DNA from 4 places in the Arthrobacter sp. NPDC080073 genome. Region 3 is predicted to be linked to each of the others. Evidence: riboswitches for the same ligand, from Rfam matches in the RefSeq annotation. Region 3 holds a riboswitch; each other region holds the start of a gene.

Region 1 (3,608 bases), on a different contig from region 3:
GAAGCCCGCTCGGGCGATCTCGTTTGGGCGCGGGAGTATTTTGTCCCGTGGGTCATCCGCCGGATCCGGCACCGGTCCTCCGGCGACGGAATCCTTCCGAAACGCCCGACGCCGGGACCCGTCTTCGGTCCTGCCGACACCATCCAGCCGCGGAGCTGACCGGGAACCACGAGGTGGGTCACAGGGAGCGGGACTAAGCTGGTGAAAGACCTAGGAGGCCCCCACCGTGAACAATTTGATCTTCTGGATCATCGTCTGCTCTTGGCTGATTCCCATGGGGATCCGCATGTACAACCGATCGCGCCAGCGCAGGCTCCGGAACGGGGACTACGGGAACAACAGCTACGGGAGGTACCCCGAAGCCCCTCCGGGCCAGTTCCCCGGACAGCAATATCCCGACGGCCCCCTCCCCGGGCAGCAATACCCTCCACAGCACCACCCCGTCGGATACCCGGAGCGACCCCCGGTAATCATCCCGGCTGAGCCGCAACCTCCGGTGGCGAGGCCCGTTCCGCAGGGCGCTCCGCCGTCGACTGCTCCCCAACCGGACGCGGCGCCCCAACCGGACGCGGCGCCCCAACCGGAAGCGGCGCACCAGCCGAACGGTGCTCCCCTCGGCTACCGGGCGCGGAAACTGGCGGAACTGGACCAGGAGTACAGTGACGGGAAAATCGCCATGGAGGACTACATGAAGCTCCGCCAGGAGATCATGAACGGCTGATTCAGCCGAAGAAAGCTTCGCGCAGCTGGGGACCGAGCTGGCCGATCTCGGTGAGGAAACCGTCGTGCCCGATCGGCGCCTCGATCACGTGAACGGGAACTTCTCCGGGCAAGGCCTTGGCCAACTCGTGGGATTGTTCCGGGAAATAGAGGCGGTCCGAGTCCACCGAGGCAACGAAGAACTTCGCCGTTGCCACGGACAGCGCCTCCTCCAATGAGCCCCGGCCGCGGGTGATGTCGTGGCTCATGAGGGCCTCGGTGATGGCGATGTAGCTGTTGGCGTCGAAGCGCTGGACGAGCTTGCTTCCCTGGTGGTCGAGGTAGCTCTCCACCTGGTAGCGGCCCCGGTCCCCCAACGCGGCAGCCTGAAGGGGCGCCTCGCCGCCTTGGGCGTTCCGGCCGAAGCGGAAGTCCAGTTCATCCGCCGAACGATAGGTGATGTGGGCAATCCGACGGGCAAGGGCCAACCCCGCCTCGGGCGCGGCCTGGCCATAGTAGTCGCCGCCGTTGAAGTCGGCGTCCTGCCGGATGGCAAGCGTCTGGGCCTGCGCGAACGCGATCTGCTCGGCAGTGCTGTACGCCCCGATCGAAATCACGGCGCATCGCTGGACGCGGTCCGGATAGCTGACGGCCCATTCCAGTGCCCGGGCACCGCCCAAGGACCCGCCGACGACGGTATGCCAGCTGCGGATCCCCAGGGCGTCGGCCAACCGGGCTTCGGCTACGGTGCTGTCCCGCAGGGTCACGAGCGGGAAGCGGGAGCCCCACGGCCTGCCGTCAGGAGCGTTCGACGACGGGCCGGTGCTGCCGTAGCAGCCTCCCACGATGTTGATGGAGACTACGAAGTAGCGGTCCGTGTCGATGGTGGCACCGGGGCCAACGAGTTGTTCCCACCAGCCTTCTTCCCCGCTCTCGCCGCGGGCCACATGGGTGCTGCCGGTCAGTGCGTGCTCCACCAGGACGGCGTTGGACGCGTCTGCGTTGAGCCGCCCCCATGTCTCATAGGCAAGGACTACGTCCGGCAGGAAACCTCCGGCTTCGAGCTCGAGTCCGCCCACGGAAACATACTTGAGGGTTCCGTCCTGGGTACCGGAAAGGGGTATGGCTGTTGCAGCAATTGTCATTCGTTGACACCTCACATCGCGCTTGCCCGCCGCCAATACAGCGAAGGGCCAGGTCTTCACCCGGGGCACCCCGCCGCGAAAGGAGGGTTGCCGGCCAGCAAGCCGGGGCTGTCGCTGGCACTCATGACCTACGGGAAGAGTCTAGGAAAACCGGACCCCTCCTGACGAAGATTATGACATCTTTGTGACACTTGGCCGCGTTTTGTTCACGAAGAAAGGGATGCGGAAGCCAGCCGGCGAAGATTCATGCTGCGTCGCCCGCCGGCCTCCTGCGCCATCCGGAGCGGTACTAGGCGCCCTTGGCCGCCCGGAATCCAGCCTCGAGGTCCGCGAGGATATCGTCGATGTGCTCTATTCCGACGGACAGCCGCACCAAGCCCGGGGTCACCCCAGCAAGGGCCTGCTGATCGGTCGTCAGCTGGCTGTGCGTCGTGGACGCCGGGTGGATGACCAAGGAACGGACGTCGCCGATGTTTGCTACGTGCGAATGCAGTTCCAGGGCGTCCACGAAGCGCTTTCCGGCGTCGATCCCGCCGCGGATGGTGAAGGAGACCACCGCGCCGGTGCCGCGGGGACCGTACTTGCGCCCGCGTTCGAACCACGGGCTCGAAGGCAGCCCCGCGTACGCGACCGATTCGACGTCGTCGCGCCCTTCGAGCCATTGCGCCACTTTGGTGGCGTTGTCCACGTGGCGTTCCACCCGCAGGCTGAGGGTTTCGATTCCTTGGGAGATCAGGAAAGCGTTGAACGGGGAAACTGCCGAGCCGAGGTCGCGCAGGAGCTGGACCCGGGCCTTGAGGATGTAGGAGAGGTTCGCGCCGAGGGCACCGTCCTTGCCGAGGTCGCGGGCGTAGACCAGGCCGTTGTAGCTGGGGTCCGGGGTATTGAAGTTGGGGAACCGCCCAGGGTCCTTGCCGAAATCGAAGTTGCCGGAGTCCACGATGACGCCGGCTATGGCAGATCCGTGCCCGCCCAGGTATTTGGTGGCCGAATGCACCACGATGTCCGCGCCCCACTCGATGGGCCGGATGAGGTAGGGCGTGGCGAGGGTGTTGTCCACGACGAGCGGGACCCCTGCCTCGTGCGCAACGCGGGAGACGCCCTCGATGTCCAAAACATCCTGGCGGGGGTTGGAGACGACTTCGGCGAAGAAGAGCTTGGTATTTGGCTGCACGGCGTCGCGCCAGTGGTCGAGGTTGTCCGGATCCTCGACGAAGGTGACCGAGATGCCGAATTTCTTCAGCGTGTGGGCCAGCAGGTTGTAGGTGCCGCCGTAGAGGCTCGGGCTGGCGACAACGTGGTCGCCCGCCTCGGCGACGTTGAGGATGGCGAACGTTTCCGCAGCCTGGCCGGAGCTCAGCAGGAGCGCCGCCAAGCCACCCTCCAGGCTCGCTATGCGCTGTTCCACCGCATCCTGCGTGGGGTTGCCAATCCGGGTGTAGATGGGCGCCAGCTCGGCGAGCGCAAAGCGGTTGGCAGCGCTTTCCGCGCTAGGAAAGACGAACGAGGTGGTCTGGTAGATGGGCAGTGCCCGGGCGCCGGTGGCGGCGTCCGGCTCCTGGCCGGCGTGGATCTGGCGCGTTTCGAATGACCATCCTTGGGACATGCTGACTCCTGGTTGTCTGGGCTCTCTGCCGTGTTTCAGCCTGCGGAGCTGCGGTATTCAGCCTGCCGGCGTTCGGTTGCCGCCAGTCTAGGGACGGTGTTGCGGGCTCCGGAAGCTTTGTGACGAACGCAGTAGTTTTCGGTCTTGGCGCGTCCTGA
Region 2 (3,608 bases), on a different contig from region 3:
TGGACACCGGGCGAAACCTGGTCTGCCGTCAGGATAGTGGCGTTGGCTTTGTCCGCTGTGCACGTGGTGATGACGTCGGCGCCCTCCACCGCGTCAGCCGCCGAGCCTGCGATGGTGACGTCGAGGCCCAGCGGAGCCATGTTCCGGACGAATTTCTCCATCGCCGCCGGATCCGTGTCCCAGATCCTGACACTGTTGATACCCAGGGACGCCCGGAAGGCCAGGGCCTGAAACTCCGATTGGGTTCCGGTTCCGATCATCGCCATGACGCAGGCATCGGGGCGCGCGAGTTTCTTCGCGACCATACCGGACGTGGCCGCCGTTCGCAGCGCTGTCAGCACTGTCATTTCTGCGAGGAACGTCGGATAGCCGTTGTGGACGTCGGACAGGACGCCGAAAGCCGTCACGGTCTGGAAGCCACGCGCTGGATTCGAAGGGTGTCCATTTACATACTTGAAGCCGTATGTTTCCTGGTCGCTGGTGGGCATCAGCTCGATGACCCCGAATGGGGTGTGACTTGCCACCCGCGGAGTCTTGTCAAAAGACTCCCACCGCCGGAAGTCGTCTTCCAAGTACTGGATCATCCCCGAGATGATGGTCTCCGGACCCCGCCCGGCCGTCCAGCGAACCATATTGCGGACATCGACAAAGCGCGTCATGTGCGCTCCTTTCCCTCATAAGCACTGTTGCTACGAGGCTACGGAGCGGCGATATGCATCCACAATTGCCAAAGTATGTACTTTTCATTGAAAATCTGTACAAAACGACGAAAGGGTTTGTACATAATGATCATTCGGCGCGCGTCCTATGCGGGCACTACCGCAGAACGGAGCTGAGCAACAGGCTCGTCTCGCTATTGACGATCCCCTCGATGCCGCGGATCCTCCCGAGTACCTGGTCAAAATCGCTGAGGCTTTCCGTGCGTAGCTCGGCCACGAGGTCCCATCCGCCGTTGGTGGTGTGCAACGCCCAGATCTCCGGGAATCCCCGAAGCTGGCGAATGACCTTGTCGGCCGATCGTCCCTCCACGGCAATGAGCGCGATAGCTCTAATAGCAAGTGGATCGACCTCATCGCGCACCCTCGCCGTGAAACCAACGATGGTTCCGGTGGAGACAAGACGCTCGAGCCGGCTATTCACGGTTGCCCTGGCGACGCCCAGCTTGCGCGCGAGGCTCGCCACGGACGCCCTGCCGTCCTCCCGGAGGGCGGAGAGGAGCTGACGGTCAAGGTCGGTAAGTGCTGCCATAAAGATAAACGTATCGCCCATTCCCCAAGCGGGCCTGAGTCCGTAGGGTATCGACATGAGCATCTACATCAGCCCCGACTCTGCTGCGTGGTCGCTGACGGCCATGGCGACTGGTGCGTCAGCGGGATCAATCGATGATGCGAACGGTATGTCCAACCTGGTGAAGGAAATCTACGAGACAGAAGGTTTCGAAGCCCTGTCAGGAGTGGTTTTTGCCTTGGCTCATCACAACAGTCTCTCGCTGCATGCGCTCGCCACGGCCACCGGGATATCCGTACACGAGTTGCTGGAAATCCGGAAGCATCAAGGGTCGACTTTTCATCACTCCCCCACAGGAGCAGCGTCGCGGTTTGACGCCATTCCTCCCCGGATACAGGCGAGCCTGGAACCGCTGCCCGATGATACCGAGGCCTAGAGCTACCGGTTCCCAGCCTTGGCAAGCCTGACTGCCGCCCGGTTACGGAACATGACGACGGCCGGTGATGCAGGCCGCCGTCGCGGATGTTATTTTCTTCTTGAGTAATGAGCACCAGCGCAAAGCCCTGACTTGCTGGTCGGCAACCCTCTCTCCGGCGGGGTGCCTCAGGTGACTACTCGGCGTATCGACACTTTCGAACTGCAAGCGTGACTGAGGAGCACCAATGCCTGAACCCACCGAAGAAAAACTCTCCTACCGTCTCATCACGGGCCCTGACACCAAGGAATTCTGCGAGCGGATCTCTACCGCCCTCGCGGAGGGATACGTGCTGCACGGGAGCCCGGCCGCGACGTTCAACGGCAGTGACGTGATTGTGGCGCAGGCCATCGTCCTCCCCGCGGCGATCGCCAGCGCGGACGCAGCTGTTGCCAATGCCGTGGATCAGCTTGACGAAGAGTTCGACGGCGAGGGCCACGCATGAGCTACGCAGGCGACCTCAGCCCGCACGACGCCTGGGCCAAACTGGAGCAGGGCGCCATCCTGGTGGACGTCCGTACCGAAGCCGAGTGGGCACACATTGGCATCCCGGACACCAAAGCCACCGAAAACGATCCCCTGTTCATCCAGTGGAACCTTGCCGGCGGGATCCCCAACACGCGTTTCATCGAACAGCTGACGCAGCAGGCTCCGGAAGCAGATGGCACCGAGCTGGTCTTCCTCTGCCGCTCCGGCCAGCGTTCCATCGCTGCCGCCATCGCCGCAACGCAGGCTGGCTACACCTCGTACAACGTCCTTGAGGGCTTTGAGGGCGAGCCGGACCGCTACGGTGAGCGAACCGTGAACGGCTGGAAAAACCGTGGACTTCCGACGAACCTGGGGAACATCTAAGTGACTTTCAATCCTGACGCCGCCGGCTGGAGCCCTGACACCCAGGCCGTCCGCGGCGGTCTTGACCGCACCAACTTCCAGGAAACGTCCGAGGCCGTCTTCCTGAACTCAGGGTTCGTCTACGAATCCGCCGCAGCCGCGGAGCGCGCGTTCACAGGCGAGGACGAACGCTTTGTCTACTCCCGTTACGGCAACCCCTCCGTGGCCACCTTCCAGGAGCGGCTCCGCCTGCTCGAAGGCACCGAGGCGTGCTTCGCGACGGCGTCGGGCATGTCCGCTGTCTTCACCGCCCTCGGTGCGTTGCTGGCTGCCGGCGACCGCGTGGTTGCCGCCCGCTCGCTCTTCGGTTCCTGTTTCGTGATCCTCAACGAGATCCTGCCGCGCTGGGGCGTCGAGACCGTCTTCGTCGACGGGCCGGACCTGGACCAATGGCGTGCCGCGTTGTCCGAGCCCACAACGGCAGTGTTCTTCGAGTCGCCGTCGAACCCCATGCAGGAAATCGTGGACATCGCCGCGGTGAGCGAGCTCGCGCACGCGGCCGGTGCCACCGTCGTCGTCGACAACGTCTTTGCCACTCCCCTGCTGCAGCGCTGCGGCGATCTCGGCGCAGACGTGATCGTCTACTCAGGCACCAAGCACATCGACGGCCAAGGCCGGGTCCTGGGCGGAGCGATCCTGGGCACCAAGGAGTTCATCGACGGTCCCGTCAAGCAGCTCATGCGGCACACCGGGCCCTCGCTTTCCGCGTTCAACGCCTGGGTCCTGACCAAGGGCCTGGAGACCATGGCACTGCGCGTCAATCACTCCTCGGCGTCTGCGTTGCGGATCGCCGAATGGCTTGAAGAACAGCCGGCCATCAGTTGGGTCAAGTACCCGCTGCTGACCTCGCACCCGCAGTACGAGCTCGCCGCGAAGCAAATGAAGGCCGGCGGAACCGTGCTCACCTTCGAGTTGCTCCCCTCTGCGGGGCGATCGGCGAAAGAGGCGGCCTTCGCACTGCTTGACGGGCTCGCCGTCATCGACATCTCGAACAATCTGGGCGACTCCAAGTCCC
Region 3 (3,608 bases):
GGAGGCCGCGGGTCAGCGGCGAGGTTCCGGACAGCAAGCCGACGACGGCGCCCGTCGACAGAAGCGCGATGCCCACCAGCGTACCGGCCACGGCAAGCGCCGCGAAGCCCGTCATGCCGAAGATGAACGGCAGGATGGGCACGATGGCGCCCGAAGCGAAGAAGCAGAAGCTCGAGATCGCGGCGCCCCAGGCGGAGCCCACGGCCTCGTGCTCGTTGACGGTTTCTTCCACTTCGGGGTGGAGCGAAAGGCTGGGATCGCAATCGCAGGCGTAGAGGCCTATGCGCTCCGCGGCCCGGTGTTCGGCGGCTTCGCGGGACATACCCCGGGCCAGATACACGAGGACGAGCTCATTGTGCTCGATGTCCAGGGCCGGTGCCGCGGTCAGCGTTGCCTGGGTGGGGCGCGTGGCCTTGAGGAGCTCGAGCTGGGAGCGGACCGAGACATACTCGCCGGCACCCATGGAGAGCGCGCCCGCGAGCAGGCCGGCGATGCCGCTGAACAGGACCACGGTGGCGGGAACGCCGGTGGCGGCCATGCCCATCACGAGGGAAAGGTTGCTGACTAGGCCATCGTTGGCGCCGAATACAGCTGCGCGGAAGGTCCCGGACAACCTGTTGCGGCCGCGCGTCGCCAGGCCGCGGACCACTTCTTCGTGGATCTGTTCGTCGGCCGCCATGGCGCGGGTCGCTGCCGGATCCTTCGCGTAAGGCGAGCGGCCTTCAGCCCGTTGGGCGAGGGCGAGGACGAACACTGATCCGAAGTTCCGGGCCAGGAAGCCGAGCATTCGGCTTCGGACAGAGGCCGCCTTCGGCATACCGGCATGTTCGCCGAGGAGTCTGAGCCAATGTGCCTCATGGCGACCCTCGGCCTCGGCCAGGGCCAAAAGGATTTCGCGTTCCTCGCCGTCGCGGCGCTGCGCCAGTTGGCGGTACACGGCGGCCTCGGCCCGCTCGTCCGCCAAATACTGACGCCAGCGCTTGATGTCCGACGACGGGGGAGTCTTGGTGGCTGCTGCGTCCGGCGATGGACTCCTTGAGTCCGAAGGATTGTCTGAATGCGAGGGTTTTGCGTGCGGTTGCACCGGGACTCCTGGGTTGCTGGGGCGGGCTTCATCGCCTCATTGCAGCTCCACCTTATCGCCAATTTCCGCGGTTTTTCGGCCGGTAATCCTCACTGGACGTTTTAGGCGCGCCTCAAAAACGGGAGGCTCCAGGGAAGCCTTGACCGCAACAGGGGGCAGTGCTGGGATGGATGGACAGGGTCCGCGAATTGGCGGGGTAGCGTGATGACCGGCTGCCTCCTATGCCTGTGCGATGGGCTCAGCGGCACGTCGAACGGAGGTTGCACCATGGACAGCACCGAGACCCACACCCGCCATCCCGAACGTTCCACGGTCGAGGCTGATCCCGCCTATGACTACAGCGAGGATCTGGCGGTGGACGAGGACTGGGAAGACCAGACCGAGGTTCTTGACGATGACGAACGGGTGGTTCCGCTCGATGCCGACGAACACCGTGAGGCCGAAGAGATCGAATAGCCCGCCTCGCTGAACCGAGGTGCTAAGCCCTCGCAGCTAGAACGCGCTCAGGATGAAGTGCCTCTGCACGCCTGCCCGGTGCCCGGTTGCGGCCACCGTCAGGGTGAGTTTGCGTGTCGCGGGGAACCAGCGGGCGGGCTGGACGGCTTTTGAGAGCGCTTCGGTGATGAGCCGAGGCTCATGATGCCAATAGCGTTCGAGGTTTCCGTCCACCACGAACGTGATGGAGCCTTGGGACAGGTCGACGCCGGGAATCACCCGGACGAACTCGTCCACCGGGCGGGCGCGGGGCAGCGATAGGGTGCCGGCCCCGGTGGTGCGGCCGGTTGTGGCGTTGGCGCCGTTTTCGAAAGGCATGGCCTTCTCCTGGGGAGTTGCTCTTGCCCGTTCGGTTGTCTCTGGTCCGAGCCGGGCCGCTTCTTCATCCGAACCACCCGTGAACATGGGGTTGGCGTGTGGCAAGTCGGAGCTTGGCGCCACATCTCTTGAAGCTGTTCCTACTGTACATGCAGGTGAGGCGCCGCACCCTCGAGGAGAAGGTGCGGCGCCGCCGTCGTACTTTACTTGGTGAAGCCTAGTGGCTGGCCACCGGGTGGACTTCCAAGGGGAGTTCCTCGGTGACCGCTCCGGCAACGCGACGGTCCCAGGCTGCCCGGACCCCGGGCTCCGTGGGCGGCGTCAAGAGGGAAACCACGATGTAGATGACCAGCGAAGCGCCGAGGCCCCAGTAGATGGGATCGTTGGCGTAGACGCCGTCTTCGCTGGGAATGATGCCGGTGGCGTAGGCGATCAGCAGGGCCAAAGTCAGGACCGAGCCCACTGCCATGGACCACGCTGCGGCGATGCCCGTGCCACGCTTCCAGACCAGGCCGCCCAGGATGGCAACCAGGAGGCCGCCCACCAGGATGTCGTAGGCGATGGTCAGGGCCACCACGACGTCTTGCGCCGCCATCGAGATCAGCACGGCCACGATGCCCAGGCCAAGGACCCAGTAGCGGTTGGCCTTGACGTCGTGCTCGGGGTTCTCAGTGTCGTTGGTGTTGATCGTTTTGCCGAACCAGCTCGCCACGAACGGCACCACGTCGGCGCGGGCAACGGTGGCTGCGGCGATGAGGGCCCCGGAAGCGGTGGACATCATGGCCGCGACTGCTGCGGCCATGACGAGGCCGCCGATCCCGATCGGCAGGATGTGGGTGGCAACCTCGGCGTAGACAACGTCCTTGCCGAGGGCCTTGACGTCGATGTTGGGCAGGGCCACACGGGCGGCGAGGCCGATCAAAGCGCCGGCCACGCCGTACAGGACGCAGTAGATGCCGGCAGTGGCGCCGCCCCAACGGGCCACCTTGGGGGTCTTGGCGGTGAAGACGCGCTGCCAGATGTCCTGGCCGATCAGCAGGCCCAAGGTGTAGACCACGAAGTACGTGATGATGGTCTGCGCTCCGATGCCGTCCAGCTGGAAGAAGCTGGCGTCAACACGGGCACGGATGCCGTCGAGGCCGCCGGCGGCGTTGAGGACGAACGGGAGCATGAGGAAGAAGATGCCTACCGTCTTGATGATGAACTGCACCTGGTCGGCGAGGGTGATGGACCACATGCCGCCGATGGTGGAGTAGACCAGGACGATGGCGCCGCCGACGGCGATGGCGAGCCAGCGCTCCCAGCCGAAAAGGACAACGAAGATGGTGGCGTAGGCGCCCGTGGACGTGGCACACAGCATGAGGGTGTAGGCGAGCATGACGATGCCGGAGGTCTGCGTGGCGCGCTGGCCGTAACGCAGGCTCAGCATCTGGGAGACGGTGTAGATCTTCAGCCTTTGGATGGTGCCGGCGAAAAGCAGGCTCAGGAGGAGGACGCCCGAACCGATCGCGACCACGAGCCACATGCCGGAGATGCCGAACTTGTAGCCGAGGCCGACGCCGCCAACCGTCGATGCGCCGCCGAGGACGACGGCGGCCATGGTGCCGGTGTAGAGCATCGGACCGAGGCGGCGCCCGGCCACCAGGAAGTCGCTGTTGTTCTTGGTGCGCGACTTGCCCCACCAGCCGAAGGCCAGCATGGCGAGCAAATA
Region 4 (3,608 bases), on a different contig from region 3:
GGACCGCCCCAGCCACGACGACGCCGTGATCGGGCGCATCATCACAGTCGACCGCGGCCGCTACACCGCGATAGTGGGCGAAAGCTCGGACAACGAGCGCATCGTCATCGCGGCCCGCGCCCGCGAACTCCGGCGCTCCCCCGTGGTTCCCGGAGACTTCGTGGCCCTCGTCGGCGATGTGTCGGGAGCCCCGGACACCCTCGCCCGCCTCGTGCGCGTCCAGGAGCGCAAGACCCTCCTGCGGCGAAGTGCCGATGACACGGACCCGATCGAACGGGCCGTCGTCGCCAACGCCGACCAGCTCGTGGTGGTGGTCGCGGCCGCCAATCCGGAGCCGCGCACCGGATTCATCGACCGCGCGTTGGTGGCAGCGTACGACGCCGGAATCGAGCCGTTGCTGCTCGTCACCAAAGCCGACGTCAAGGATCCGACCGAATTGCTCGCCAACTATGTGAGCCTCGGTTTCCCCATCATCATCAGCCGCACGGCCGACGCAGGGGCCTCCGGCATCGACGCCCGTTCGGACGACGGCCTGTCCGCCCGCCTCGATGGCGACGCCGTCGGCCAATTGCGGGACTATCTCGACGGGAAGGTAACCGTACTCCTGGGCCATTCCGGCGTCGGGAAGTCCACCATGGTGAATGCCCTGACCGGCGCCGAACGCGCCACGGGCGGGGTCAACGCCGTGACAGGGCGCGGACGCCACACCTCGTCCTCTGCCCTCGCCCTGAAACTCAGTGACGCCCCCGCCGGCAGTTGGATCATCGATACGCCCGGCATCCGCTCCTTCGGCCTCGCCCACGTGGACCCCGACCGCATCCTGCACGCCTTCCCGGATCTGGAACCCGGAACGGAAATGTGCGAGCGAGGCTGCAAGCACGATGCCTCCGCGGTTCGATGCGGACTGGATTCCTGGGTCGCCGACGGCCACGCCGGCGAGGCAGGCCCGGCCCGCTTGGCGTCGTTGCGCCGGCTTCTCGGCGCGGACCCGCGCATGGAAGCCCAAGAGGCGAAGGAACTGGGCACTGTCAACTAAGAGCACGCTCGACTAACAGCGCGCGCTTTGGCGTCCTACCTCCCCGGCTCACCCGTGAATAGACGGTAGTTTGGAACCATGACCCAACCCGATTCGAGCTACAACGACGACCTGCGGCTGGCACATGTCCTGGCCGACTCCGTCGATTCCCTGACAATGGAGCGGTTCAAGGCACTGGACCTCAAGGTCGAGACCAAACCCGACCTGAGCCCCGTCACCGATGCCGACAAAGCCGCCGAGGAAGCAATCCGCGGGCAGCTCTCCCGTTCCCGCCCCCGCGACGCCGTCCTTGGGGAAGAATTCGGCAGCACGGGCCACGGCTCGAGGCGTTGGATCATCGATCCGATCGACGGGACCAAGAACTTCGTTCGTGGCGTACCCGTCTGGGCCACGCTCATCGCCCTCGTGGACGAGGGCGAGGTAGTAGTCGGGCTCGTGAGCGCTCCGGCGCTCGGCAAGCGCTGGTGGGCAGCAAAGGGCTCGGGCGCGTACATGGGCCGATCGCTGGCCGCAGCCACCCGGCTGAAGGTTTCCAACGTGTCGCGGCTTGAAGATGCGTCGCTTTCCTACTCCGAGCTGTCCGAGTGGAAGCAGCATGGTTCGCTGGACAACTTCCTGGGCCTCGAGAACGATGTCTGGCGCAGCCGCGCGTACGGGGATTTCTGGTCCTACTGCCTGGTGGCCGAGGGCGCCGTGGACATCGCCGCAGAGCCGGAACTCCAGGTCTACGACATGGCCGCCTTGGTGCCGATCGTGACCGAGGCCGGGGGACGCTTCACGTCCTTGGACGGCGCAGATGGTCCCTTCGGCGGAAACGCCGTCGCAACGAACTCGATCCTGCACTCCGAGGTCCTCAAGAGGCTCAACCCCGAACTCGACGACCTCCTCTAATCCGTTCCCTTCACTGAATAGACGACCGAATAAACGACGGCGGACGCCCCTCTTTGGGGGCGTCCGCTGCTTTTTCTTCGGCGAAAGGCACATTTTCCGGCCGTGTAACAATCCGCTTAACAATCGCCGGTCACATTGGAACCAGCGTTGCCGGTGTCCTACGCTCTTTACAGGTCACGAGTGCCAGCGCGAAACCCCGGTTTGCTGGCCGGCAACCCTCCATCGCGGCGGGGTGCCCCGGGTGACGACCCGGCCGGTCCGGAACGGATGCGGCAAGCGCGGACCCCCTGCACGCAGGGGTCCCTCTTGAGTGAGGTCCCATGAGCACAGCCACATTTACTTCCCCGGCTCTTTCGCTGAACAACGAATCTGCACCGCAGCGCCCTGAATCCCAGCCCCGGGCAGCCCGCCCGCTGGCCGCGGTCACCGGCGCCGAGTTGCAGGCACCCTTGATCCAGGGCGGCCACATCCGCTACGCCAACCTCGACTACGGCGCGTCTGCGCCTGCCCTGACCGTGGTTTCCGCGTACCTCAACGAGATCTTGCCGTACTACGCGAGCGTCCACCGCGGCGCAGGCTATGCCTCCCAGATCAGCACCTCGGTCTACGAAAACGCCCGCAACATCGTCCGTGAGTTCGTTGGCGGGCGGCCGGACGATTCGGTCATTTTCACCCGCAACACCACCGATTCCCTCAATCTGCTGGCCGGGTGCTTGCCGGTTGAGGACGGTCGGCACACTGGCGAAGTCCTCTACCTGGACATCGAGCACCATGCCAATCTCCTGCCGTGGCAGGGCGTCCCCCACCGCAGCATCGTGGCCGCGGGAACGTTGTCCGAGACGGTGGCCAACGTCCGCACGGCACTCTCCCACGGTGGCGTCAGCCTCCTGGCAGTCACCGGCGCGTCGAACGTGACCGGCGAGATCCTGCCCATCAAGGAACTCGCTGCCCTGGCGCACGAATTCGGGGCGCGGATCGTGGTGGACGCGGCGCAACTCGCCCCGCATCGTCGGATCGACATCGCCGCCGCGGATGTTGACTACTTGGTCTTCTCGGGGCACAAGCTTTATGCACCCTTCGGCGCCGGCGTCCTGGTGGGCCGACCCGACTGGCTCGACGCCGGAACGCCGCACCTGGCAGGAGGAGGTGCCGTCCGCGAGGCACGCCTCGATTCCGTCAGCTGGGCCACGGGACCGGCGAGGCACGAAGGAGGCTCACCGAACGTCCTCGGCGCGGCAACCCTCGCCCGCGCCACGCAGGTCATTGCAAGCCTCGACCACGATGAATGGCACGCCCACGAGGCCGCCATCCGATCGCATCTGGTCGAGGGCCTCAAGGAAATCGACGGCGTGACCGTGCACCAGATCTTCAGCGACACCGATCCCCTGGACACCATCGGCGTCGTGAACTTCTCGCTCCAGGGCTACGACGCCGGACTCGTCGCTGCCTACCTTGCGGCCGAGCACGGCATTGGCCTGCGCGACGGACGCTTTTGCGCCCACCCGCTGCTCAAGCGCCTCGGCCTTCCCTCCGGATCCCTGCGCGCCAGTTTCGGCGTGGGGTCGCGCCTGGAAGACGCCACCCGGCTCATCGCGGGCATCCAGGCGCTCAAGAGCAATGGCCTCGGCTGGGACTACGTTGTGGATGCCGGCCGGTGGGTGCCGGCGAACGATCACCGAAG

What was found. A riboswitch is a leader RNA that binds a small molecule or an ion and turns the genes downstream of it on or off. The one in region 3 is predicted to bind S-adenosylmethionine.
Region 1: another riboswitch for S-adenosylmethionine. It lies ahead of AB0O52_RS01120 (homoserine O-acetyltransferase); the one in region 3 lies ahead of AB0O52_RS17005 (hypothetical protein).
Region 2: another riboswitch for S-adenosylmethionine. It lies ahead of AB0O52_RS15305 (DUF1737 domain-containing protein); the one in region 3 lies ahead of AB0O52_RS17005 (hypothetical protein).
Region 4: another riboswitch for S-adenosylmethionine. It lies ahead of AB0O52_RS03555 (aminotransferase class V-fold PLP-dependent enzyme); the one in region 3 lies ahead of AB0O52_RS17005 (hypothetical protein).

What each region holds. Positions count from the first base shown of each region.
Region 1 is NZ_JBFBKR010000001.1:223,157-226,764, forward strand. It holds gene AB0O52_RS01110 (SGNH/GDSL hydrolase family protein) at 1-159, shown strand, start outside; gene AB0O52_RS01115 (hypothetical protein) at 227-721, shown strand; gene AB0O52_RS01120 (homoserine O-acetyltransferase) at 723-1,844, opposite strand; SAM riboswitch class IV at 1,858-1,973, opposite strand; gene AB0O52_RS01125 (bifunctional o-acetylhomoserine/o-acetylserine sulfhydrylase) at 2,134-3,450, opposite strand.
Region 2 is NZ_JBFBKR010000013.1:59,291-62,898, reverse strand. It holds gene AB0O52_RS15320 (ornithine cyclodeaminase) at 1-659, opposite strand, end outside; gene AB0O52_RS15315 (Lrp/AsnC family transcriptional regulator) at 817-1,248, opposite strand; gene AB0O52_RS15310 (hypothetical protein) at 1,304-1,663, shown strand; SAM riboswitch class IV at 1,767-1,879, shown strand; gene AB0O52_RS15305 (DUF1737 domain-containing protein) at 1,890-2,147, shown strand; gene AB0O52_RS15300 (rhodanese-like domain-containing protein) at 2,144-2,554, shown strand; gene AB0O52_RS15295 (O-succinylhomoserine sulfhydrylase) at 2,555-3,608, shown strand, end outside.
Region 3 is NZ_JBFBKR010000016.1:55,157-58,764, reverse strand. It holds gene AB0O52_RS17015 (VIT1/CCC1 transporter family protein) at 1-1,084, opposite strand, end outside; gene AB0O52_RS17010 (hypothetical protein) at 1,352-1,540, shown strand; gene AB0O52_RS17005 (hypothetical protein) at 1,577-1,897, opposite strand; SAM riboswitch class IV at 1,912-2,031, opposite strand; gene AB0O52_RS17000 (sodium:solute symporter) at 2,115-3,608, opposite strand, start outside.
Region 4 is NZ_JBFBKR010000002.1:297,899-301,506, reverse strand. It holds gene AB0O52_RS03565 (ribosome small subunit-dependent GTPase A) at 1-1,036, shown strand, start outside; gene hisN (histidinol-phosphatase) at 1,115-1,927, shown strand; SAM riboswitch class IV at 2,100-2,212, shown strand; gene AB0O52_RS03555 (aminotransferase class V-fold PLP-dependent enzyme) at 2,248-3,608, shown strand, end outside.